Regions from separate parts of the Pseudoalteromonas qingdaonensis genome, predicted to be linked through region 3. Evidence: predicted binding sites of a transcription regulator. Region 3 holds the regulator's gene; each other region holds the start of a gene.
What was found. The regulator MetJ, encoded in region 3, represses methionine synthesis genes. The targets are predictions, from matches to a motif close to TAGACGTCTAGACGTCTA.
Positions count from the first base shown of each region.

Region 1 (8,385 bases), on a different contig from region 3:
AAATGGCTATCTTGCGTGAGCAGGGTGTTAACTCTCACGTTGAAATGGCGGCAGCATTTAACCGCGCAGGTTTTGCGGCCATCGACGTACATATGAGCGACATCCTTGAAGGTCGTTTGACTCTTGAAGAGTTCAAAGGCCTGGTAGCTTGTGGTGGTTTCTCATACGGTGACGTACTAGGTGCCGGTGAAGGTTGGGCTAAGTCGATTCTATTCAATGATATGGCTCGCGAGCAGTTCCAAACCTTCTTTGAGCGTCAAGATACTTTCAGTCTAGGTGTATGTAACGGCTGTCAGATGATGTCGACACTACGCGAATTGATCCCAGGCACTGAGCATTGGCCACGTTTCGTAACCAACCAAAGTGAGCGTTTCGAAGCCCGTGTTGCTCTTGTTGAAGTACAAGACAGCCCGTCTGTGTTCTTCAATGGCATGGCCGGTTCACGTATGCCTATCGCTGTTTCTCACGGTGAAGGTCGTGCCGAGTTCGCAAACGATGCGGCAATCCAAACCGCGGTTAACTCAGGCACAGTTGCGGTTAAATACGTAGACAACTACGGCAACCCAACCATGCAATATCCGGCGAACCCGAATGGTTCTCCAGAGGCAATTTCAGGTATTACTTCTACCGATGGTCGTGCCACCGTGATGATGCCACACCCAGAGCGTGTATTCCGCGCTGTGGCTAACTCATGGCACCCGGATGAGTGGAAAGAAGATAGCCCGTGGATGCGTATGTTCCGTAACGCACGTAAGCACATTGGCTAATACCTGGATTAATTTCTGGGTAAATTACCAAAGATAACAAAAAGGCTGCAGTTGCAGCCTTTTTTGTGTGCGGCGCATTCAGTTTCTCCGTGTTAGTATTAAGCCAAAGGTTAAGGTTAAGCTAAAGGAAGGCTATGCTGCGTAAGGCTTTTTTAATAATACTCGGGGTGATCCTGGTGCTCGTAACCGCGCTTGCGGTGGCCTATGGATTTCGCAGCGAGCTCACCCATATGCTGGCCAAGCATTATTTGCAGCATCAGGGCGCCACGCTGACCTGCGCACGCTGGCAATGGGGCTCAGGGCTGCTGGCCATAGATGCGGATCGCTTGTGCCTGGAATATCAGGGGCATTCCTTAACCCTGGAAAAAGTCACCTTAACTCCTTCTTCCTTACATATAGACAAGGCTTTTGTGCTGGCAGGCCCTATAGCCGCCAGTGACAGCCAAGAGCAAGAGGCCAGCCCCTGGCAGCCTGCACCCTTGGCTTTATTACTCCCCCTTAAAAGACCCTTATTGAGCATAGCCGAGGCCAGCGTCAGTTTCACCGATTTCAGCCGCCCCATGACCTTTGCTATTGAAGAAACGCAAATCAATCATTTTCAAATCACAGGTGATATCCAGGGCCATTGGTTGCTCAAAGCCGATGCCATTGAGGTAGACGTAGCCCTTGCACGCGACTTTGCCAAAGTGCTCGGCGACTATATTAAAACCCAGCAAAACCATGCCCTAGACTGGCATGCGGATGTGGCCCAATTAGCGCTCAAGGGCGAGTTTTGGGGTAATAGCCTGGATGCGACTTTAGCCCTGCATCTTGATGGCGAGCTGCGCACTGAGCCCCAATGCCTATGGAAGCTTGCAAGTCGGGGACAGGTGCATATTCAATCCGACGACATGCAGCAATACCGTATTACTGCCCAGCAATTACAGAGTGAACTGGGCGCTCTAAGCCATTGTCAGACCTTGGATAAGTACAGTGCCTACCTAGGAGAGCTGGCCGAACAGCCTTGGCAACTGAGTAGTGGCCAAACTATGACGGTTAATATGAGCGGTGAGTTTAGCCTGCCCGCACTAAGCATGGCTAACCGGGCGGGGCAGCAGTCAATCCTGATTGAAGCAAACAACAGCCAGGGCAACTGGCAAACCCTGACTTTAAGCAGTGAGTATCTGTTGGCGGCGCAATTAGACAGTATCGGCTCGTTGCAAAGCCAGGGCACCTTGACAGATAAGCAGGTGCAGGGGCACTTTCTGGGTCAAGTAGCATTACCACCACAGCAGGAACTTAAATTTAAGCCGCTGCAGGCACAAGGCCAATTTGGTTACGATTACCAAGGTTCGGCCTGGTTGCGAGGCGATGTAAAAACACCCGCCTTAAGCTATCAGGATTATCAGTTAAAGGGTCTGTCGCTGACCCTGGATGCAGCCCTGGGCCTTGATGGCCAGGTAGAAGCTGAGCTAACTACCGCAGTGGCGGCGCTTAATAGCCCACAGTTGAAGGCGCGCACCCTGACGCAGCAATATCAAATTGGTGCCAATGCGCTCGGCAAGGGCGAGCGACAGGCTAAGGTTGAGATGCAAAGTCAGCTAGCGGATCTTGAGGTTCAAGGTGTGCGTGTAAGTGGCCTTAAGCTCGACAGCAATTTGGCCATCAGCCGAGTTATCGAGGGTACTCATCTTGCTTCTTGGCAAGGAGTTGAGGCGCTACTTAAACATAACTGGAGCGACAATGCCCACGCCTTGAGTGTGGTTGTTAATGACACCGAATTAAGTAGCTTTATGCCCCTGATGCAGCAACTTGAACCCGAACTGGTACTTGGCGACGGCACGGTTTCCTTGCATCTTGAGGGCGATGCGCTGCTAGAGCGCTTTGACTGGCAAATGGATATCAATAACGCCGAGGTTTTGTATCAGGACTACCTGGCTCAGTCTCTTAACATGGCGCCCGCAGGCAGTGTGAATTCAGGCGCACTTCAGCTCGAAACGACTAAGTTTACCCTAAGTGAAGTGCGTGCCGGCCCAATACTTAAAGAGGTATCAGGTGAGCTGGGGATGGATAAGGATTTCTATGTCAGCCAGGTGCAGGGCAAGCTATTTGATGGCAGTTTTGCTTTGGATAAGCTCTATTTAACTGGCCTGGAAAAGGAGCGCAAACTGGCCCTGCTGCGCCTTGATGGGATCCGCGCCGAAAATGTTTTGGCCCTGGAGCCACAACAGGGCATTAGTGTAAAAGGGCTGCTGGCCGCCGAGCTGCCGCTGCGTTTTAACGAGCAGGGGGTGAGCATAGAAAATGGCCGTGTTTATTCCCAGGCTGCAGGCAAGTTGACCATAGATAACAATGCTGCCTTTAATGCAGTTAAGGAGCAGCAGCAACAGCTAGGGCCCATGTTGGCCATGCTGGAGAATTTAGACATCAACAGCATTAATGCCGATGTTGATTTAACCAATGATGGTTGGTTAACAATGGCGATGCAATTGAAGGGAAAAAATCCCGAGCATCAACAAGAAGTTAATTTTAACTATAATCATCAGGAAAATATCTATACCTTATTCAGAGCGCTGCGCTTAAGTGACGAAATCACCAAAAGAGTAGAGCGAGAGTATCAAGCGAAGGAGTAAAGCAATGAGTACGCGAATGCTGGTGGCCTTGGTCGGCGCTTTAACCTTAATGGGCTGCACCCATAAGGTTGAGGTGGAAAGTAAAGAGCCGATCACCATCAACCTAAATGTGAAAGTGGATCATGAAATCCGCGTTAAAGTAGACAAAGAGCTTGATGAGCTTTTTGGTGACGACAGTGAGCTATTTTAGGAGGCGAATATGAAACTAGTTAAATGGAGTATGTTACTCAGTGCCAGCATGTTGGCCTTTAGTGCCTGGGCACTGACCCTAGATCAAGCCAAAGCTCAGGGCATTGTTGGCGAAACCAGTAATGGTTATTTGGAGTTGGTGCAAAGCTCTGCCGAGGCGCAGCAGTTGATCACAGAGATCAATGCCAAGCGTAAGGCTAAATACCTGTCTATGGCCAAGAAAAATGGCATCAGCCTAAGTCAGGTTGAAGCTTTGGCCGGTGCTAAAGCCATTGAAAAGACTGCCGCCGGGCACATGGTTAAGGTCGATGGCCAGTGGCGTAAAAAGTAGTACCTTAAAAAGTATAAGCCAAAGATATAAAAACAGCGCTATGTAGACCATGACGCTGTTTTTTTATGGGCAAAAGAATGTGTTAGCTTACGGCTTAAGCGATAAGGCGCTCGGCCAGGCTTAGCTCCATGGTTGCTTTAAGCAAGCGGTAAAGATTAATCGAGGCATCGATCTCTTCTTTACGATTGGTTAAAGACTCAATATTCAAACCCAAAGGCACACCTAAATGGGCACAGCTGCGTAGAATTAAATCCAGGTTCTCACGGCAAATACGCACCGACTCACTTAAGGTGTTGTCGGCATCGAGCATGCGCCACTTGGTCGCCTCAGGTACGGAAATCCCTAACCACTGCATAAAGTCCAAGGTGGTTTCACCGCCGCAGGGCGTAAAGGTCAGAATAATACGTTGAGGGGTCAGCCCTTGCTGGCGACAACTACGGGCATAGCTGGTGATCAAATCTATGGTCGCTTGCGCATTGTAGACAGCTTGCGAGATAAAGAACTTACAACCTTGCTCTGTCTTGGTTAACAGACGTTCGTGTTCATTACCCTTGCTGGCATGGCGCTCGGCTATGGTGACACCACCTAAAAAGAAATCATGGTCGTGTGCATTAATATGGGTGTAAGCATCATTTAGGCTTAGTTTAACTTCACCGCTTGAGGATGGGCTGCCAACTAATACCAGGTTATTGAGCTTATATTCCGTATAGGTAGTGTCTAACCATTGATTAAACTCGCCGGCGCTGCGCTGGGCCACGCTTTTATAAGTGATCACATCGAGTTGCGATAAGCGACGCAATAAACCACTGTAATGACGCGGGTCTATGGTTTCCTTAAACGGGAAAGGGCGGGGTGCATTGGTGCGACTGCTTTCATCCTGAATATCATAAACGATAACACCGTCGTACTCGATTTCATGCAAGCGGCCTAATAGCTTCTCGGCAATGGCTTGCAGCTTGGTATCGTCTGTGCCTGTCTTCGGTGGTGTGGTGCCGATAAGGTAAACCCCTTGGCGGGGGTCTTCTATTTTCTCTTGCAGTGTTAGCGCCATGATCCTCATTCCCATATGCAGTTAATGAAATTACTATAACAGCCATTTAGACGTCTAAACAGCTTTTTCTAGTGAAACTTACTCAAGGATGTTGAATTCCATTCAAGTTGCCTTGTAGGTCGGGATTTTATCCCGACAAATATGCGCATTTGTTGAGATGTCGGCGCACGGCACCAGCTAACTGCCTGTCAGTGTAGGGATCCTTAAACGTAAACTCCTTCAACCTGCTTTTGACACATTTTTTTACAGCAAAATAAGCCGCCGATTAAGCGTTTAGGGTGAATTTATTGCATAATGGATTGGTTTTGAAAATCAGATAACAATCAGACTTAAAGGATAGGAAGATGAAACTATCGGTTATTGCCTCGGGCATTGCCCTGGCGCTTACGCTAGGCGGCTGTCAAAGCACGCAGACAACGCAAACAAGTACCACAGCTGCAACGGCGCAACAGAACAATAAAGTATTTGCCCAGGACTACGTATTAGAAGAGCTAGACAATGGTCTGCGGGTGATGGTGGTAAAAACCGATTATCCCGATGTGGTGTCGCTGCAGATCCCTGTTTCTGTGGGTTCACGTAACGAAGTCGAAGAAGGCAAAACCGGTTTTGCTCACTTCTTTGAGCACATGATGTTTAAGGGCTCGGAAAAATTCCCCGAAGATGTCTACGCCGATATCATGAAAAACTCAGGTGTTGATAACCGCGCTTACACCACCAATGATTACACCAACTACCACCTTAATTTCTCTAAGCAGCATTTAGACAAGGTGTTGGAAATCAAGGCCGATGTATTTCAAAACCTTAGATACAGCGAAGAGCAGTTCCGCACCGAGGCGCTGACGGTTAAGGGCGAATACCTTAAAAACAATGCCAGCCCAATTCGCAAGCTGCTGGCGGCGGTGCGCAAAGAAGCCTTCGATAAACACACTTATGAGCACACTACCATGGGCTTCTTTGAAGATATCGAAGCCATGCCGGATCAAAGTGAATACGGGCAAACCTTCTTTAAGCGTTTCTACAAACCAGAGTATGTGTCTTTGGTTATCGTTGGCGATGTTGACCCCAAAGAAACCATTGCCATGGTGAAAAAGCACTGGGGCAACTGGCAGCGTGGCGACTATCAGGCTGATATTCCGGTAGAGCCAAAGCAAGCTGCACCGCGTTATGTGCATGAGCAGTATGAAGGCTTACCGGGTCACTGGCTGTTGGTTTCTTACAAGGGTACCGAGTGGAACCCAAATACCAAGGACCGCGCCGCTTTGGATCTGCTGTCACAGCTTTATTTTTCTGAAAACTCAGAGCTATACCAACAGCTGGTGGTAGAAAAGCAGATTGCTTCGCAAATGTTTACCTACAACCCGGAAACCAAGGATCCGGGTCTATTGCATGTATTCGTTAAGGTGGATGACGAAGAAAACCTGGCAGTGGTACGTGATGCCATTAATCAAACCTATGCCCAGGCGCGCACCGAGCTGGTAGATGAAGGCAAGCTGGCGGCATTGAAATCAAATGCAAAATACAGCTTTATTAACAGCCTGGACTCATCTCAGGCAATCGCATCAACGCTTGCCAGCTATATGCACTTCGAGCGCGATCCTGAGGTGATCAACGCCCTGTATCAAAGTGCCGACAGTGTCAGTGCTGAAGATATTCGCGCCATTGCTAATCAGTACTTCACCGACAACAACCGCACTACGGTCACCATGTCGGCCAAGGATGCAGTCGCCGGTTTTGACGCCGAAGTGCAGCTTGATACCCTGGTAGCTGATATCAACAACAAGCCGACAGAGCAGCTATTTACCGTGCTGGATAAAACCAACAGCTCGCCACTGGTTGACGTAAACTGGTTATTCTACACCGGCGCTGCGGCCGACCCTGAAGGTAAAAAGGGTGTGGCGGCCTTAACTGCGGCCATGCTGGCCAAAGGCGGCAGCCAGTCGATGAGCTACAAGGAAATTCAAAAAGCCCTGTATCCCATTGCCGGCAGCTTTGCTTATCAAATCGATAAGGAAATGATCTCGCTGCGCGGTCGCATCCACAAGGATAACGCCGAGCAGTGGTATGAGCTGGTCAGCGATCAATTACTAGAGCCGGGCTTCCGTGAAGATGACTTCGCCCGTTTAAAGAAAGAGCTGATCGATGGCATCGAGTCGGGTCTTAAAGCCTCTAACGATGAAGAGCTAGGTAAAGAAGTGCTTTACGCCGAGCTGTATCAGGGCCACCCTTATGGCGCCTACAACTACGGTGACTTGTCTGACTTAGAAGCCTTGACTCTGGATGACGTTAAAGCCTTCTACGCGAAGAACTTCACTCAACGTAATCTGCACCTGGGCCTTATCGGTGCCGTGCCTGAAAAGGTTAAAGCGCAGATGATGAGTGACTTGCAAGGCTTACCTGCCGGTGAGCAAGCTCGCCTAGATATCCCTGATGCACCAGCACTGAGCGGCCATCATGCCACCATTATTGAAAAGAGTGCTAAGTCGACCGCCGTGTCTTTTGGTTTCCCAATTGAAACTACGCGTTCAAGCAAAGACTGGACGGCGCTGTGGTTGGTTCGTTCCTTCCTCGGTGAGCACCGTAACTCAAATGCCAAGCTGTATGAGCGTATTCGCCAGGTGCGTGGTATGAACTATGGTGACTATGCCTATATTGAGTACTTCCCGCGCGGCATGTTCCAAACCAAGCCGGATGCTAACCTGGGTCGCTCCGAGCAGATCTTCCAGGTCTGGTTGCGTCCGCTGCGCTCTAATAACGATGCCCACTTTGCTACCCGTACCGCATTGCGCGAGCTGGATAAGCTGATCAGCCAGGGTATGAGCGAGGTAGACTTTAACGCTACCCGTAACTTCCTGACTAACTTTTTGCCGCAGTTGGTGGCAAGCCAAAACCGTCAGTTAGGTTATGCTTTAGACAGCCAGTTCTATGGCACTGATAACTTCGCCGACTATGTGCGCTCACAGCTGGAAACACTTACAGTGGCAGATGTGAACCGAGTTATTCGCGAGAACCTGCAAACAGATAATATTCATTATGTGTTTGTTAGTGGTGATGGTGAAGATATGAAGGCGCGTTTAGCAAACGAGCAGGTTTCACCGCTTAAATACAACACCGAAAAACCAGCAGAGCTAGTGGCCGAAGATAAGCAAATCGAAAGCTACAAGCTGGCTATTCCAAGCAAAAACATCAAGGTTGTACCTCTGGAAGAAGTGTTTAAGTAAGTAGTAGAGAAAACAAAAAGCCGCTCAATCGAGCGGCTTTCTTTTTATGCTTACGCGTTATTTCTTTTTCGCTTTAGCCTTGGCTTTTTTGCGTTTGGCCTTCATCTTTTCCGGATCTTTTTTCTTCTTCGGCGGCAGCTTGGCTTCTTTGTGCTGCGGCTCCAGACCTTTGATCTTACGACGCTTCAATACCTGATCCGTGTAGCGTTCAATTTTA
Region 1 covers NZ_JBCGCU010000025.1:13,093-21,477, reverse strand. Annotated here, with positions in the region: gene purL (phosphoribosylformylglycinamidine synthase) at 1-767, shown strand, start outside; gene WCN91_RS15010 (intermembrane phospholipid transport YdbH family protein) at 902-3,379, shown strand; gene WCN91_RS15005 (YnbE family lipoprotein) at 3,384-3,569, shown strand; gene WCN91_RS15000 (YdbL family probable chaperone protein) at 3,579-3,899, shown strand; gene WCN91_RS14995 (methylenetetrahydrofolate reductase) at 3,994-4,950, opposite strand; gene WCN91_RS14990 (M16 family metallopeptidase) at 5,295-8,168, shown strand; gene srmB (ATP-dependent RNA helicase SrmB) at 8,226-8,385, opposite strand, start outside.
Region 1: a site for MetJ is predicted at 4,998-5,015, ahead of WCN91_RS14995 (methylenetetrahydrofolate reductase). Genes of this name have one in related genera too.

Region 2 (8,385 bases), on a different contig from region 3:
CGCTATAACCTCTTGCTGCTGGATCTCACCATTTGGCTGACCGAGCGCGGCTGGCGACAGTCATGGGGGCAGGCTCAGTTCCAGGCGGCGGAGAAAAATATCCATGATATCGCCGCTCACTTGCTGGAGTTTGACTGGCATGAAATGCGCGCCCTGGTCGACAATGATTCACAGTTGTCGAGCGATGAATACTTAAGCCTAAAACACCGCCTTGAGCGTAACCTATTGAGCGGTTGCTGTTTAGGGGCTTTATTCGATGAAAATGCACGTATGAATTTCCGCGCTCCTTGGTTGGATATCATTCATGGCACCTTCGAGTTATTCACTCTTAATTACCTTGGCCAGTTATGTCAGGGCAAGGACAGTGATGAGCTGGCAAAAATCCAGGCCTGGCTAGCACAGAAAACGGACAGTCTACTCGGTGCCATGGAGCAAAGTCGTGAAGCGACCCGTAATATTCAGCCTTATTGGCGCGATTAGCCTCTTTAGCGCGCAAAGCTATGCCTTTGCCGCGCAAGAAAATTGGCGCACCTGGAAGCACTCACAGCAATACCAGGTGCAGTATTATCAAACGGCGCAAGGGCACTATGCTATTAAGGCCAAGTTGTTTGTTGCCAAGGCCACTAAGGCGCAATTTATCAGCCTGTTGCATGATACCGAGCATGCGCCCGATTGGCTTGAGGGGGTAAAGCGGGTCAAGCTGCTCGACAGCCCAAGCGCCAATCGCACCCTGGTTTTTACCCACCTGAACTCGCCCTGGCCGGTGGCCGACAGGGAGCTGTATACCGAGTCCTGCTATGAAGCCCTAGACGAGCAAAGCTCGCGATTATTAATTCGCAGTGTTGACCCGGATAGGGATGTAGGCAAGGGGAGGGTGCGGATAAAGGAATTAGAAGCGCTGTGGGTACTAACGCCACGAACGGATGGTTTGGTGTTGGAATATCAGGTCGAGGCCGACCCCGGCGGTGCCATTCCTACCTGGCTGAGCAACAAGGTGTCGCTAAAAAGTGTGTATAAGACGCTGATGAACTTACGCCGAGTGCTGTCTAAGACCCAGGTCATATCACCCTTGCCTTTGCAAGAGGGCGACTGCTCCTCCTTTAAGCAGATATAAAAAAAGCGCTCAATGAGCGCTTTTTTTTCTAAGCTGTTGCAGTCTTAAAAACCTGCGTCTGCTTTTAATGCTTCTACTTTGTCCGTCGCTTCCCATGGGAATTCGTCGCGACCGAAGTGACCGTAAGCAGCGGTAGGCTGATAAATAGGACGCTCAAGGTCAAGCATCTGGATCAGGCCGTAAGGACGTAGGTCGAAGTGCTTGCGGATAAGCTCAATCAAACGCGCTTCGTCTAGTTTACCTGTGCCGAAGGTTTCAACGCTGATAGAGGTAGGCTCGGCCACACCGATAGCGTAAGAAACTTGAATTTCACAACGATCTGCAAGACCAGCGGCAACAATGTTCTTAGCAACATAACGAGCTGCGTAGGCTGCTGAACGGTCAACTTTTGATGGATCCTTACCAGAGAAGGCACCACCACCGTGACGCGCCATACCACCGTAAGTATCAACGATGATCTTACGACCAGTAAGACCACAGTCACCCATAGGGCCACCGATTACGAAACGGCCAGTTGGGTTGATAAAGAACTTAGTCGCTGAAGTGATAAGCTCAGCCGGAAGCGTTGGCTTGATGATGGTTTCCATCACGGCTTCTACTAGAGCGTCTTGTGAGATAGTGTCACAGTGCTGCGTTGATAGTACAACTGCGTCGATACCCACTGCTTTGCCATTTTCATAAGCAAAAGTTACCTGAGATTTTGCATCCGGACGAAGCCAAGGAAGCTCGCCGTTTTTACGTACGTGCGCTTGACGCTGTACCAGGCGGTGTGAATAGGTAATAGGAGCAGGCATCAATACGTCTGTTTCGTTACAAGCGTAACCGAACATTAGACCCTGGTCACCGGCGCCTTGATCTTCAGGGCGAGCACGGTCAACACCTTGGTTGATGTCCGGAGACTGTTTACCAATGGTGTTTAGGATGGCACATGAATCGGCATCGAAACCCATGTCTGAGTGGGTGTAGCCAATTTCACGTACGGTTTTACGCGTAAGCTCTTCGATATCAACCCAAGCGCTGGTGGTGATCTCACCGCCAACCATAACCATGCCGGTTTTTACATAGGTTTCACAAGCAACACGAGCGTGCGGGTCTTGCTCCAAAATAGCATCTAATACCGCATCTGAAATTTGGTCAGCGATTTTATCCGGATGTCCCTCAGATACCGACTCAGAAGTAAATAAATGTTTTGCCATTGGTTCTTTCTCACAAGTCTCGCGCTTCCCAAACTCGTCACCAACCTCTGGGCGCAGCGCAGCATAAAAAAATAAGGCGCGTATTCTAGCTAAATGATCACACCTTGCATAGCATTTTTACGCCTAGACGTCCAAAATACTTATTTTCATTCGCCAAACTAATAGCTTGCCTTTAAATCAGCTGAAGTAATTGCTCTAGTCTATGAGTAATTCTAAAGTCGCTCACTTTGGCCGCAAGTTTTATTTGCAGGGGGCGTATGAATAAGTAAAAATGGGCATCTATTTTGCCTTCGCTAGCTTGAGCAAGGCGAATCATCCAGCGCAAATACATATAAAGGTAGGAGAATTCATGCCATCTCGCAAAGAACTCGCTAACGCCATTCGCGTCTTGTCTATGGACGCCGTTCAACAAGCTAAATCTGGTCACCCGGGTGCCCCTATGGGCATGGCCGATATTGCCGAAGTCCTTTGGCGCGATTATTTGAAGCACAACCCAACGAATCCTGATTGGGCTGATCGCGACCGATTTATCCTGTCTAATGGCCACGGTTCAATGCTGATTTATTCGCTTTTACACCTAAGCGGCTATGACCTGCCTATGGAAGAAATTAAAAACTTCCGTCAGTTGCATTCAAAAACACCAGGTCACCCTGAGTATGGTTATGCGCCGGGCGTAGAAACCACAACCGGCCCACTTGGCCAGGGTATTACCAATGCCGTGGGTATGGCTATCGCTGAGAAAGCCTTGGCGGCACAATTTAACCGTGACGGTCACGATATCGTAGATCACTACACTTACACCTTCTTGGGTGATGGCTGCTTGATGGAAGGTATCTCTCACGAAGCCTGTTCATTGGCCGGCACTTTAGGTCTTGGCAAGTTGATCGCGTTTTGGGATGACAACGGCATTTCAATCGACGGTGAAGTAGAAGGCTGGTTCAGCGATGATACGCCTGCTCGTTTTGAAGCATACGGCTGGCACGTAGTTCGTGGCGTTGATGGTCACGACAGCGAAGCGATCCGTGCGGCCATTGAAGAAGGTCGTGCTAACGGCGACAAGCCAACCCTTATCTGTTGTAAAACCGTTATCGGTTACGGCTCACCGAATAAATCGGGTAGCCATGACTGTCACGGCGCGCCTCTAGGTGATGAAGAAATCAAAGCGGCACGTGAATTCCTGGGCTGGAGCCATGATGCTTTCGTAATTCCACAAGAGGTTTACAGCCAGTGGGATGCTAAAGAAGCGGGCCAGAAAAAAGAGCAAAGCTGGAAAGATAAGTTCGCTGCTTATAAAGCCGAGTTCCCTGAACTAGCAGCGGAATTTGAGCGTCGTCAAAACAACGAGTTGCCTGCGGATTGGGCGGAAAAATCACAAGCCTATATCGAGCAGCTGCAAGCGAACCCGGATAATCCAGCAACGCGTAAAGCATCACAAAATGCCTTGAATGCCTTTGGCCCTATGCTGCCTGAATTTATGGGTGGCTCTGCGGACCTGGCCGGCTCAAACCTAACGCTTTGGAGCGGCTCTAAAGGCTTGACCAGCGATGATGCCAACGGCAACTACATCTTCTACGGTGTGCGTGAGTTCGGTATGTCGGCTATTATGAACGGTATCGCGCTGCATAAGGGCTTTATCCCTTACGGTGCCACCTTCCTGATGTTTATGGAATATGCCCGTAACGCGGTACGTATGGCGGCGCTGATGAAAACGCCAAGCATCTTCGTTTACACTCATGACTCAATCGGTCTGGGTGAAGATGGCCCAACGCACCAGCCGGTAGAGCAAATGGCGAGCCTGCGTTATACCCCTAACCTGGTTAACTGGCGTCCTTGTGATCAGGTTGAGTCGGCTATCGCCTGGCAACAAGCTATTGAGCGTAAAGACGGTCCAACGTCACTGGTATTTACCCGTCAGGGTCTGGCGCAGCAAGCGCGTACTGCAGAGCAGTTGGCTAATGTTAAGAAAGGCGGCTATGTACTAAGCTGTGACGGCAACCCTGAAGTGATCCTGATCGCTACCGGCTCAGAAGTTCAACTGACCATGGATGCAGCCGCTGAATTACGTGCTCAAGGTAAGCAGGTACGTGTGGTTTCTATGCCATCAACGGATCTGTTCGATGAGCAAGATGCGGCTTATAAAGAATCTGTACTACCGGCTGCTGTGACTCGTCGCGTTGCCGTTGAAGCCGGAATTGCCGACTTCTGGTACAAGTATGTAGGCCTTAACGGCAAGGTGATCGGCATGACTACCTTTGGTGAGTCGGCGCCAGCGGATGAGCTGTTCAAGCTGTTCGGTTTCACCGTGGAAAATGTGGTAGCAGCGGCTAACAGCCAATTCTAATCGCTTGTTTAAAGACATAAGAAAAAACCGCGCCTGGCGCGGTTTTTTTATGTTCTTAAATAGGTGGGCGACTTATTCGCTGGTCTTCGTCGTTTTAGCTTGTGCCAAACGCAGGGTGCGCTGCTGTACCAGCTGTGACAGGGGCACCAGCTCTATGCCTTCCGCTTGCAGCTCGCCCAGTGCACCTTGCAAAAAGGCAAAGGTTTCCGGGTAGGGATGAGCTATGGCCACCGCATAGTCATGCTTCTTGGCGATACGTTTGAGCTGTTCAAAACGAAAACGCAGTTGTTTTTCGCTGGTGATATTATCTAAAAATACATGTCGCGCTATATTCTCGACGCCATAGAGGCTGGCTATGCTTTGCGCCTTGGAGTGCGGCGTGGTTTTGCTATCGAGAAAATACAGCTCCTGCTCTTTGAGCACTTCCATGGTCCAATTCATCGGCATATTTTGCTGGGTCAGCAGTGAGCCCATATGGTTATTTACGCCCTTGATATTCGGCAAGCTGCTTAAGGCTTCTTTTAATCTGCTTTGGAAATCTTCCTTGGGCATATCCATGGTCAGGGCGCCGGGCCCTAGGGCTAGATCATTGAGCGATTGCATGGGCGCATGGAGCATAATCTCTTTGTTTTGTTCATTGGCTCGACTCGCAAATCGCGTGGCATAAGGGGTGAAGGGCAATATGGCAAAAGTAAGCTGGCCAGGTAAGTTTAAGGCGGACAAGTCATTACGGTGATAACCAATATCGTCGATAACTATGGCCACCTGTTTTGCTTGTACTGCCTGGCTGATCGCTTGATAAGCCAAGAGCACAACCACAGCAATCCATTTTAGTGTGTGCACAGTAATATTAATTCTTCTGTTGATGTTTTTATCTGAGCCAATGTTTTGCGCACTGGCTCACTATTATTATTTTTTAATATTCTTCCAGTAGTTGCTGGGCTTTTATTAACTGTGTGTCTAATAATGCAGTCAAATTGCTATCGGCACTTTTCCCAGCCGCTAAATTGATTATAACCTCTTTATTTGATTGGGAAAGGTCTGGTTGCAAAATAGCGACATCCGGAGTGATCCCTGTACCCTCAATGGAGATGCCGGCCGGGGTATAGTATTTAGCTGTCGTCAGTTTTAAGGCGCTGCGGCCATCGCCCAAGGGAATTAGGGATTGCACCGAGCCCTTACCGTAAGAGCGGGTTCCCACCACCTTGGCTCTGTGGTTGTCTTTTAAGGCTCCGGCTACAATTTCTGCCGCCGAGGCCGAGCCTTGGTTAATCAACACCACTATGGGCGCGCCTTCTAGTATATCCCCTGGCTGGGCATCAAACTTTTGATTGGCTTCGATAAAGCGGCCCCGAGTCGAGACTATGGTGCCGGTACTAAGGAACAGGTCAGCAATATTGATGGCACTGTCGAAGGTGCCGCCGGGGTTATCGCGCAAATCAATAAGCAGGCCTTTAAGTGCCGTGCCGCTTTGCTGCTGCATCTTGGTTATATGGCGGGCGACATCATGAAAACTGTGGTTATTAAAGCTGTTGATGCGCAGGTATCCGGTGCGATTGGCTTGCAGCTCGCTGTTTACGCTTTCTATATGTATGGGTTGGCGGGTGAGGTGAAAATCGAGTCGTTGTGAATGACCGGCACGGGCAATGGCCAAGGTCACTTCACCACTTTCGCGGCTGTTGATCAGCTTGGAGACATCTTCCAAGGATTTATCTATTACAGCTACATTGTTGATGGCCACTAAAATATCACCGCCTAACAGGCCAGCAGCCTGAGCCGGAGAGTTGGGCAGCGCCGAGACGATGACCACATGATTCTGGCGTTTTTCGACCTCTATACCTAGGCCCTTATATTCGCCATTGGTTACATCAAAAAGACGTTTTAATTCCTGCTCATCCAGGTATTCACTGTAGGGGTCAAGCTCGTTCAGCAGGCTGCTCAGCACATGTTGATCCAGCTTGGCACGATCCACTTCCTCGACATAAAAGTGATTTATATGAAATAAAACTTCTTCGAGCTGGCTTTCCTGCGCCGCTGCTGAAACACTGTAAATGCTTAGCGTTATAGCTAGGCACCAGTTTAAAAAGTGCCTAAAAATGAGTGCGTTATATGCAAACATAGGCTGCCCCTTGTGGCACAGCCGCTATTCAATTAGGAGGTCTTGCACCAGGTGGTTGGATTAACGGCACGTCCTTTGTGACGTATCTCGAAGTATAGACCAGGATCAACCTGACCGCCGCTCTGACCAACTAGGGCTATGGCTTCACCTTGATAGACCTGATCGCCCACTTCCTTGAGCAGGGCTTGGGCGTGGCCGTAAAGACTCATATAACCCTTGCCATGGTCAACCACCATGACCCAGCCAAAACCCTTAAGCCAGTCGGCAAATACCACCTGACCGTCTTCAATGCTATTAATATTACTGCCTTCTTTAGCATCGATCACCACGCCTTTCCAATTAAAGCCGGGGCGTTTGCGGGTGCCAAAACGGTGTTTTAACGGCCCACGGGTCGGCCAGGCCAATTTGCCCTTGCTGCTGCCAAGGCCAAGCATAGCAACCTGACGAGCCTTGGACTGTTCAAGCTCTTTTATGGTGGTGATCAGGGTTTGTTCGTTGTCTTTGAGGTAGGCGATGGCGCTTTGCAGTTGGTTCAATTCACCTTGCAGAGCCTTTACCTGAGCTTGACGCTCGGTCTTGGCGGCCAATAATTGCTGCCTTTGCTCTTCTTCCTGGCTGCGAAGCTGTTCGAGTTGTTCGCGGTTTTGCGCCAGCGCCAATTGGTTTTGTTCTATTTCTTCCAGGGTTTCTTTAAGTTCATCAAGCTGTTCCAAACGCGCCTTATTGAGGTAGTCGTAATAACTTATGGTGCGTTCTAATTTCGCGGTGTTCTGCTGATTGAGGAGTAACTTAGAGTAATCGTGACCGCCGACCATATAAGCGCTTTTAAGCTGCGCCGCTAAGGCCGTGTCTAAGGTTTTTCTATGCTGCTCTAATTCCTGCGCCTGGGTTTGTAATTCATTGTGTTGCTGGCGGTTGGCATCTATTTGGCCATCGAGTTCTCTTAGCTCTTTGGCGTTGTTGGCAATGGCTTGCTCTGATTTTTTTAATTGTTGTTGCAGCAAGCCCAGGGATCGTTTCTGGCTTGAGAGATTGTTCTGGTTTTTCTTAATCTCCTGCTGGACCTCGGTTAAGTCTTGCTTGGTGCGGTTTTCATTGCTGCTCGCGGGCAGGGCGCACAAGGACAAGAGTGCCGCGCTTAGCAGCGACACTCTTGTTTGCGAGCCTAGGTGGATAAACCTAAACATATGCGTATCGATTAACGCAGCAGCATGATTGGCGAGCCTGTCATTTCTGCGGGCTGCTCCATGCCTAGTAGATGCAACATGGTCGGTGCCACGTCGCTCAAGGTTTTACCCGCTACCGGCTCGGCATCGCGACCGACATAGATAAAGGGCACTGGCTCACTGGTGTGGGCGGTATGGGCCTGACCGGTTTGTGCATTTTGCATTTGCTCGGCATTACCATGGTCGGCGGTGATCAGTGCTTCGCCACCGCTTTGTTCCAGGGCTTCAAGCACACGGCCAATACAATGGTCAACCGCTTCACAGGCCTTCACTGCCGCTTCGAATACACCTGAGTGACCCACCATGTCGCCATTAGGATAGTTACAGATGATCACGTCATACTTGCCGCTGTGAATGGCTTCAACCAGCTTGTCGGTCAAAAGTTCAGA
Region 2 covers NZ_JBCGCU010000001.1:341,062-349,446, reverse strand. Annotated here, with positions in the region: gene WCN91_RS01595 (CYTH and CHAD domain-containing protein) at 1-480, shown strand, start outside; gene WCN91_RS01590 (START domain-containing protein) at 440-1,114, shown strand; gene metK (methionine adenosyltransferase) at 1,159-2,310, opposite strand; gene tkt (transketolase) at 2,660-4,651, shown strand; gene WCN91_RS01575 (divergent polysaccharide deacetylase family protein) at 4,724-5,494, opposite strand; gene WCN91_RS01570 (S41 family peptidase) at 5,568-6,770, opposite strand; gene WCN91_RS01565 (murein hydrolase activator EnvC family protein) at 6,803-7,957, opposite strand; gene gpmM (2,3-bisphosphoglycerate-independent phosphoglycerate mutase) at 7,969-8,385, opposite strand, start outside.
Region 2: a site for MetJ is predicted at 2,427-2,444, ahead of metK (methionine adenosyltransferase). Genes of this name have one in related genera too.

Region 3 (8,385 bases):
CTGACTATGAGCGAGAACAATATTAGCAACTGCATGATAACGAGCCGCACTGCTTAGGCTAGAGCCGCCAAATTTATGTACTACCTTGGCCATTTTATCTGCTCCCGCCTAACTCTGATGAAGTTGTGCAAAAGCACGTTCAAGGTCGGCGATTAAATCTTCTTGATCTTCAATGCCCACAGAAATACGAATAAGGGTATCACCCACGCCCGCCGCTAAGCGTGCTTCCTTATCCATGCCCGCATGGGTCATGGTCGCCGGATGACAAATTAGGCTTTCAACACCCCCCAGGGACTCGGCCAAAGTAAATTGCTGCACTGAGGTGAGGAACTTGGCGCTGTCTTTTAACTCGCCCTTGATATCAAAGCTCACCATGCCACCAAAACCACTTTGCTGTGCCTTGGCCAACTCATGCTGTGGGTGACTTGCCAAGCCAGGATAGTAAACCTTTTCTACCCCAGGGTGCTGCTCTAGGTATTCGGCGATAGCCTGGGCGTTTTCCTCATGCTGACGCAGACGCACTTTCAGAGTACGTAACCCACGCAGAATCAGGTAACTGTCAAAAGGCGCACCGGTAATACCAATATTATTGGCCCACCAGGCCAGCTCCTCGCCCAGCTCAGGAGTTTTACAGATCACAGCGCCACCGACCACATCTGAGTGGCCGTTGATGTATTTGGTTGTTGAGTGCACCACAACATCGCAGCCCTGGGCCAATGGGTTTTGCAGCGCCGGTGATAAGAAGGTGTTATCCGCCGCCACCAAGGCTCCCACTTGAGCCGCGGCCGCGCATACGGACTTAATATCAGTCAGGCGCAATATTGGGTTACTCGGGGTTTCAATCCATACCAGCTTAGGTTTGGCATCAATAAGCTGCTGATAACACTCGGCAGTGGTGAAATCCACCACCTTCACCTGCAATAAACCGCGCTTGGCCAAGGAGGTAAATAATCGGTAGCTGCCGCCATAACAATCGTGGGGGATCACTAAGGTATCAGCGGGCGTAAGTAACTGAGTTACCAGGTGCACTGCCGCCATACCGGTGGCGGTAATAATACCGCGGGCACCACCCTCAAGCTCGGCCAAAGCCTCAGCGAGAATATCGCGATTAGGATTACCGCTGCGGCCATAGTCGTACTGACGCTTGGTATCAAAGTCGGCAAAAGAATAAGTGGTGGATAAATAAATTGGGGGCACAACCGCGCCATGATGTTGATCGGCTTCAATGCCGTGGCGCACCGCTATGGTTTGTTTATTTAACTTAGGCATAGTGCCTCCAATTGCAATTAGATGTTTAGACGTCCAAAAGGTTAAAATATCCAAATATAGATGTCAAAACATTTATACGTCTAAATAGCTATATGAGGAATATTTGACTATCCTTTCCAACACGATAGAATTTCGCCCTTATTGATGCCTAAGTGACCAAAGAACAAGACGCAAATTATGGCCAAGTGGAATGGTGAATATATTCACCCTTATGCGGAACACGGTAAAAAAGCCCAACAGGTAAAAAAAATTACCGTTTCAATCCCGCTCAACGTTTTAAAAGTATTAACAGATGAACGCACTCGACGCCAGGTGAATAACCTGCGTCATGCCACCAACAGTGAATTACTCTGTGAAGCATTTTTACATGCTTTTACCGGGCAACCGCTGCCGGATGATGAAGACTTACGTAAGGATAATCCGGAGAAGGTGCCGCAAGAAGTGCGCAAGATCATGGCGGAAATGGGTTTAGAGATCCCAGAGATCGGTGATGATTGATTTTCCAAACACATAAAAAAAGCCCCAAGCAAAACTTGGGGCTTTTTTATTGGCGACTTACTTATCGCCCATATAATTCTCTGGCAGCTCGATTTGCGCTACACCAGTTGCCACTGCGGCTTCGGCTACCGCCTTAGCAACGCGAGGCAATAAACGCGGATCCATTGGCTTAGGAATAATGTACTGCGGGCCAAACTCCAGCTCGGTCACACCCGATGCAGTCAATACCTCTTGTGGTACCGGCTCTTTGGCTATGCTACGAATAGCTTCTACCGCGGCAATCTTCATTTCATCATTAATAGCCGTGGCACGCACATCCAGGGCGCCGCGGAAGATAAACGGGAAGCACAATACGTTATTTACCTGGTTCGGGTAATCAGAGCGGCCAGTTGCCATGATCAAGTCCTGACGGGCAGCATATGCCACTTCTGGCTTAATTTCAGGATCTGGGTTTGAGCAGGCAAATACCACAGGCTTGTCGGCCATCAGCTTTAACTCGTCCGCAGAGAGTAGATCTGGACCAGATACACCCACGAATACATCGGCATCAGCGATCACATCTTGCAGGGTGCGTTTATCCGTGTTGTTTGCGAACATTTGCTTATATTCATTCAGGTCGTCACGACGAGTGTGGATCACACCTTTACGGTCAAGCATATAGATGTGCTCGCGCTGGGCGCCACATTTAATCAATAGCTCCATACAGGCCACAGCCGCTGCACCAGCACCTAAACAAACGATCAAGGCATCGTTAATATCTTTACCCTGAATCTCAAGCGCATTAAGCATTCCCGCCGCGGTTACAATGGCGGTACCATGTTGGTCATCGTGGAATACAGGTATATTACAACGCTCGATCAGTGCTTTTTCAATTTCAAAACACTCAGGAGCCTTGATATCTTCAAGGTTAATACCACCAAAGGTATCGGCAATATTTTCAACCGTGTTGATAAAGTCTTCCGTGGTGCGGTGCTTAACTTCGATATCGATTGAATCAAGGCCGGCGAAGCGCTTGAACAATAAAGCCTTACCTTCCATTACAGGTTTTGATGCCAACGGACCTAAATTACCCAAGCCTAAAATTGCCGTACCGTTAGAAATAACCGCAACCATATTGCCCTTGGCCGTATACTTATAGGCATTTTTGGCATCGGCGGCAATTTCACGTACCGGCTCAGCCACACCTGGGCTGTAAGCCAAAGCTAGGTCATTAACCGTTTCCGCGCTTTTAGTCAGCTCAACGCTGATTTTGCCTGGAACTGGATAAGCGTGGTAATCGAGAGCTTGTTGACGAAAGTCTGACATGAAAAAGTATCCTGCTAGAAATGTTGGTGAGAGTTCAGGTATCAGGCAACAATACTGCTTTTCCGGCTATATTCCAAGTAATATCAGGTCTATCCTGTTACGCGAAATTAAGCGGTTTTAGCATCATTATCCCGGTTAATTATTTTAATTTCCCCCAGCATGAGCGATATTCCCATACCTTTTTGGGGTCAAAAAAAGCAATAAAAGCTGCATTAATCATAACTAAAGATATAAAGAATGCAATTATTATAACAATAGTGAATAAAAACAGAAAAAGCGAAACACTTTAACTAAACCCCGCTTAATATCCGCATGTTCATGACTTTTAACTGCACTATCCCTGCTTTTCATTAATACCTTTATAAAGAGTAAAAATAAAATGGCTTATATCAATACCGAGAATGAATCACAGCAATTGTGTTGGCTATGTGATCAGGTGTAGCGCCGGATAAATGATGTGCTAACAAGCTGCCGTAAAAAGTAAGAGGCACAAAAAAAGCACCCTAGGGTGCTTTTTTCTAATAAGCAATGAATTACTTCTTGCTGCTAAGCGCACCGAAACGCTTATTGAAGCGGTCAACACGACCACCTGTGTCAAGAATCTTCTGCTTACCAGTGTAGAAAGGGTGACACTCTGAACATACGTCAAGGTGAATGTCTTTACACAAAGTTGAACGAGTTTCGAACTTGTTGCCACAAGAGCACGTTGCATTGATTGCTTCGTACTTAGGGTGGATACCTTCTTTCATGGGGATTACCTCTAAATAGGCCGTATCGCTCTCCAAACCCGAAGTTCGGCACCATACGCGTTAGTTTCAATGTGCCAAGACTAATAATATTTGCTCAGCACCCTTAAGGCCGCGTATTTTATTGAACTCCCGTTTAATGTTCAAGCATTAATTGCCGCTATTCACCTTGCCATGAATTTAGTACATTAGCAGCATGTCTGATGCTGTGAGTTCACCCTTGTCGTCTTTACCAAGCGCCCAACAAAACACCCTATTGCCAACCCAGGAAGAATGCTATGTGGAAGTGGCAATCAAGGTGCCCCTGCACCGCAGTTTTGACTACCTGGTAAGCGACCCTAAGCTGGCGGCAAACCTTGAACCCGGTATGCGGGTTGCAGTGCCCTTTGCTAACCGCCAGGTGACCGCCCTGGTATTGGCTCGCAAGACCAGTACCGAATTACCCAAGGACAAGGTCAAAGCAGTGCTTAAGGTGCTTGATAGCGCCCCTATTATCGACGCTACTCATTTACAACTGCTGAAATTCACAGCCCGCTATTATCACTACCCCCTGGGTGAGACTATTTTTACCGCTCTTCCCAAGGCACTGCGCCAGGGCGACGACATAGATAAAACCAGCATTAACTATATTCAGCTGACCGAAAAGGGCCGCGCCTTACCCACCCTAAGAGCGAAGAAACAACAGTCGCTCATGTCGCAGTTAGCGCAATCAGGTAAATCGCCAGTAACCGAGGTAAAAGCCCTGGGCTTTACCAAGGCCACTATCGATGCCCTAGTTAGTAAAGAGCTGGCCGAGATCAGCATCGAATTTTCCAGTCATTGGCGTGATAATGACATAAAGGTAGCAAGCAAACCGCGACTGAACACCGAGCAGGCGGTGGCCTGCAGTGCCATCAATCAAAGCTCAGGCTTTACCAGTTTTTTACTCGAGGGCGTCACCGGCAGCGGAAAAACCGAAGTCTACCTGCAATGCTTAGAAGAAGTGATAAAGCAGGGAAAACAAGCGCTGGTATTGGTGCCAGAAATCGGCCTGACACCGCAAACGGTTAACCGTTTTCGCCGCCGCTTCCCCGACACCCCGATTATGCTCTGGCACTCGGCACTGACCGACAACGAGCGCCTGCAAACCTGGCGCTTTTGCCAAAAAGGCAGCTGTGCCATAGTCATAGGTACCCGCTCGGCCATTTTTATGCCGTTTTTATCCTTGGGCATGATCATAGTGGATGAGGAGCACGACGCCTCATTCAAACAACAAGACAGCCTGCGCTACCATGCCCGCGACCTGAGCGCCTATCGCGCCCAACAACATAATATTCCGCTGGTTTTAGGCAGTGCCACACCGGCGTTGGAAACCCTGCACAGGGCAATTGAGGGCAAATACCACTTGCTGTCATTAACCCAGCGCGCCCAAACCAGCAGTGATAACCACTTTGAGCTTATCGATATCAAGGGCCAGTATCTACAGGCGGGTTTAAGCCATGCCAGCCTCGCCTATATGCAAAAAGAGCTGGGCCGCCAAAAGCAGGTCATGGTGTTTCTTAACCGCCGCGGCTTTTCACCTTCGCTTATCTGTCACGAATGTGGCTGGCTTAGCGACTGCCCCCGTTGCAGCACCAGCGCCACCTATCATAAATCCATGCGCCGACTGGTCTGCCACCACTGTGGCGAACAAACGGCGCCACCGATGCAATGCCCGGACTGCGGCAGCACACAGATCCACCCGGTAGGCCTGGGCACGGAGCAACTGGAAGAAGCCTTAACGAGCCAGTTCCCTAACATTGCTATCAGCCGCATAGACAGGGATTCAACCCGCAAAAAAGGCAGTTTGGAAGAAGAGCTCGAACGCATCAACCAAGGCGGTGCCCGTATTTTAGTGGGCACGCAAATGCTCGCCAAGGGTCACCATTTTGCCGATGTCAGCCTGGTGATTATTCTCGATGTTGATGCCGGGCTGCATTCATGCGATTTTCGCGCCACCGAACATCTGGCTCAGCTGCTTACCCAGGTAGCCGGACGTGCGGGTCGAAGCGGTGAGCCGGGCACAGTCTTGTTGCAAACTCACTTTCCCGAACATCCGCTGTTGCAGGATCTGGTTAATAACGGTTATCAGCATTTTGCCCGTTACGCCCTGCAGGAAAGACAGGAAACTGAGCTGCCACCCTATAGCCATTTGGCCTTATTGCGCGCCGAAGCCCACGATTTATCGCTAGTTCTCCGCTTTTTAACGGATTTAGTTCCCGCAACCCGCATCCCTAAGATACAATTATTGGGACCGATCCCCGCCCCCTTGGAGCGCGTTGCTGGTAAATTTAGATACCAGCTGCATATCCAAGGTGCCGATCGAGGCGCGTTACACGCCTTTGTGGCGCAACTTATCGATTACCTAGGTTCGCATAAGCTGGCACAAAAGGTGCGCTGGAATTTAGATATAGACCCTATAGATATGATGTAAAGAGAATCAACACACAGGTATGGCTCAACACGACTACATAAATCGCAAAAGACCCCAGCGCGGCGCCCAGAAAAAAGCACCGCCGAAAAAGAAGCTGCCAATTTTGCTCATTATCGCCGCCATTATTTTATTGGCGGGCTTTGGTTATGGACTGTGGTATATCAAGAATAATGCCGACCCAGAAGCCGTTGAGCAGGTAAAGCAAGCGCCCAAGCAAGAGCCGAAGACTGTTATAAACAAGCCGGAAACACCTGAGTTTATCAACGAGATAAAGCAGGCCGAAATAGAGGTTGAGGTCAAAGAAGTTGAGCAAAAAGGCCCTTACGTTATGCAGTGCGGTTCATTTAGAACTTATGCTCAGGCGGAAACCTTAAAAGCGAAAATTGCCTTCACCGGCCTGGTCGCAGAAATCCGTCATACCGAAGGCACTAATGGTGTTTGGTATAAGGTACGCCTTGGCCCATACCCCACCAAGCGCGGGGCCGAGAGTGATAAAAACAAACTAAAACGCCAAGCCAAAATCATGGGCTGCGGCATCTGGCTGTGGCAGTAATACCAATCCGCGGGGATTTTTCCTTGAAATCCCCGTGCCTCGCCCATACTTCCTCGCTATTAGACTCAGCAAAGCCCAGTTTGATTAAGGGCAAAGGATTCACATGACTACGATAGTTTCTGTACGCCGTGACGGCAAAGTCGTTATTGGTGGCGACGGCCAGGTATCCCTTGGCAACACGGTAATGAAGGGTAACGCCCGCAAGGTACGCCGTTTATTTAACGGCAAGGTGATCGCCGGTTTTGCTGGCGGCACAGCCGACGCCTTCACCCTGTTTGAGCGTTTTGAAGCCAAGCTGGAGATGTATCAGGGCAACCTGACCAAGGCGGCGGTGGAAATGGCCAAAGACTGGCGCAGCGACCGAGCTCTCAGACGCCTTGAAGCCTTATTGGCAGTGGCCGATGAAACCGCCTCACTGATCATTACCGGTAATGGCGATGTGGTACAACCTGAGCACGACCTGATCGCCATCGGCAGCGGCGGCAACTTTGCCCAATCTGCTGCCATTGCACTGTTAGAGAATACCGAGCTATCAGCACGAGAAATCGTTGAAAAGAGCCTTAAGATAGCCGGTGATATTTGCGTATTCACTAACAACTTCCAAACCATTGAAGAATTGTAATTAAGGAGCAGCCATGTCTGCCATGACTCCCAGAGAAATCGTCCATGAACTTGATCAGCACATTATTGGTCAATCTAATGCCAAAAAGGCCGTCGCTATCGCCCTTAGAAACCGCTGGCGTCGCATGCAGCTTGATGAAAGCCTGCGCCAGGAAGTGACCCCGAAAAACATCCTTATGATAGGCCCAACCGGTGTGGGTAAAACAGAAATTGCCCGCCGTTTGGCCAAACTTGCCAATGCACCTTTCTTAAAGGTTGAAGCCACTAAATTCACCGAAGTGGGCTATGTTGGTAAGGAAGTTGAGACCATTATCCGCGATTTGGTCGAAATCGCCTTTAAAATGGTTCGCGACCAACAGGCTAAGAAGCACAGCTTCCGCGCCGAAGAAGCCGCCGAAGAGCGCATTCTTGATACCCTGTTACCACCGGCAAAAGACAGCTGGGGTGAAGCGCAGCCAAGCGAAAATAACTCAACGCGTCAGGCATTCCGTAAAAAGTTGCGCGAAGGCCAGCTGGATGACAAAGAAATTGAGATCGACCTTGCCGAGCAAGGTGCCAATGTTGAAATCATGGCGCCTCCAGGCATGGAAGAGATGACTAATCAGCTACAGAGCATGTTCCAAAACATGTCTGGTGGCAAAACCAAAAAGCGTAAACTGAAGATCAAGGAAGCCTTTAAGCTCCTGGTTGAAGAAGAAGCAGCAAAACTGGTTAACCTTGAAGATGTGAAAGAGCTGGCCATAGATGCAGTTGAGCAAAACGGCATCGTCTTCCTGGACGAAATCGACAAGATCTGTAAACGTGGCGAAAGCAGTGGCCCGGATGTAAGCCGCGAAGGCGTACAGCGCGACCTGCTGCCTCTTATTGAAGGCTCTACTGTGAGCACAAAGTATGGCATGGTAAAAACCGATCATATCCTGTTTATTGCATCCGGTGCATTC
Region 3 covers NZ_JBCGCU010000014.1:68,037-76,421, reverse strand. Annotated here, with positions in the region: gene metL (bifunctional aspartate kinase/homoserine dehydrogenase II) at 1-93, opposite strand, end outside; gene metB (cystathionine gamma-synthase) at 109-1,269, opposite strand; gene metJ (met regulon transcriptional regulator MetJ) at 1,447-1,767, shown strand; gene WCN91_RS12345 (malic enzyme-like NAD(P)-binding protein) at 1,825-3,072, opposite strand; gene rpmE (50S ribosomal protein L31) at 3,606-3,821, opposite strand; gene priA (primosomal protein N') at 4,015-6,270, shown strand; gene WCN91_RS12330 (SPOR domain-containing protein) at 6,290-6,823, shown strand; gene hslV (ATP-dependent protease subunit HslV) at 6,927-7,445, shown strand; gene hslU (ATP-dependent protease ATPase subunit HslU) at 7,459-8,385, shown strand, end outside.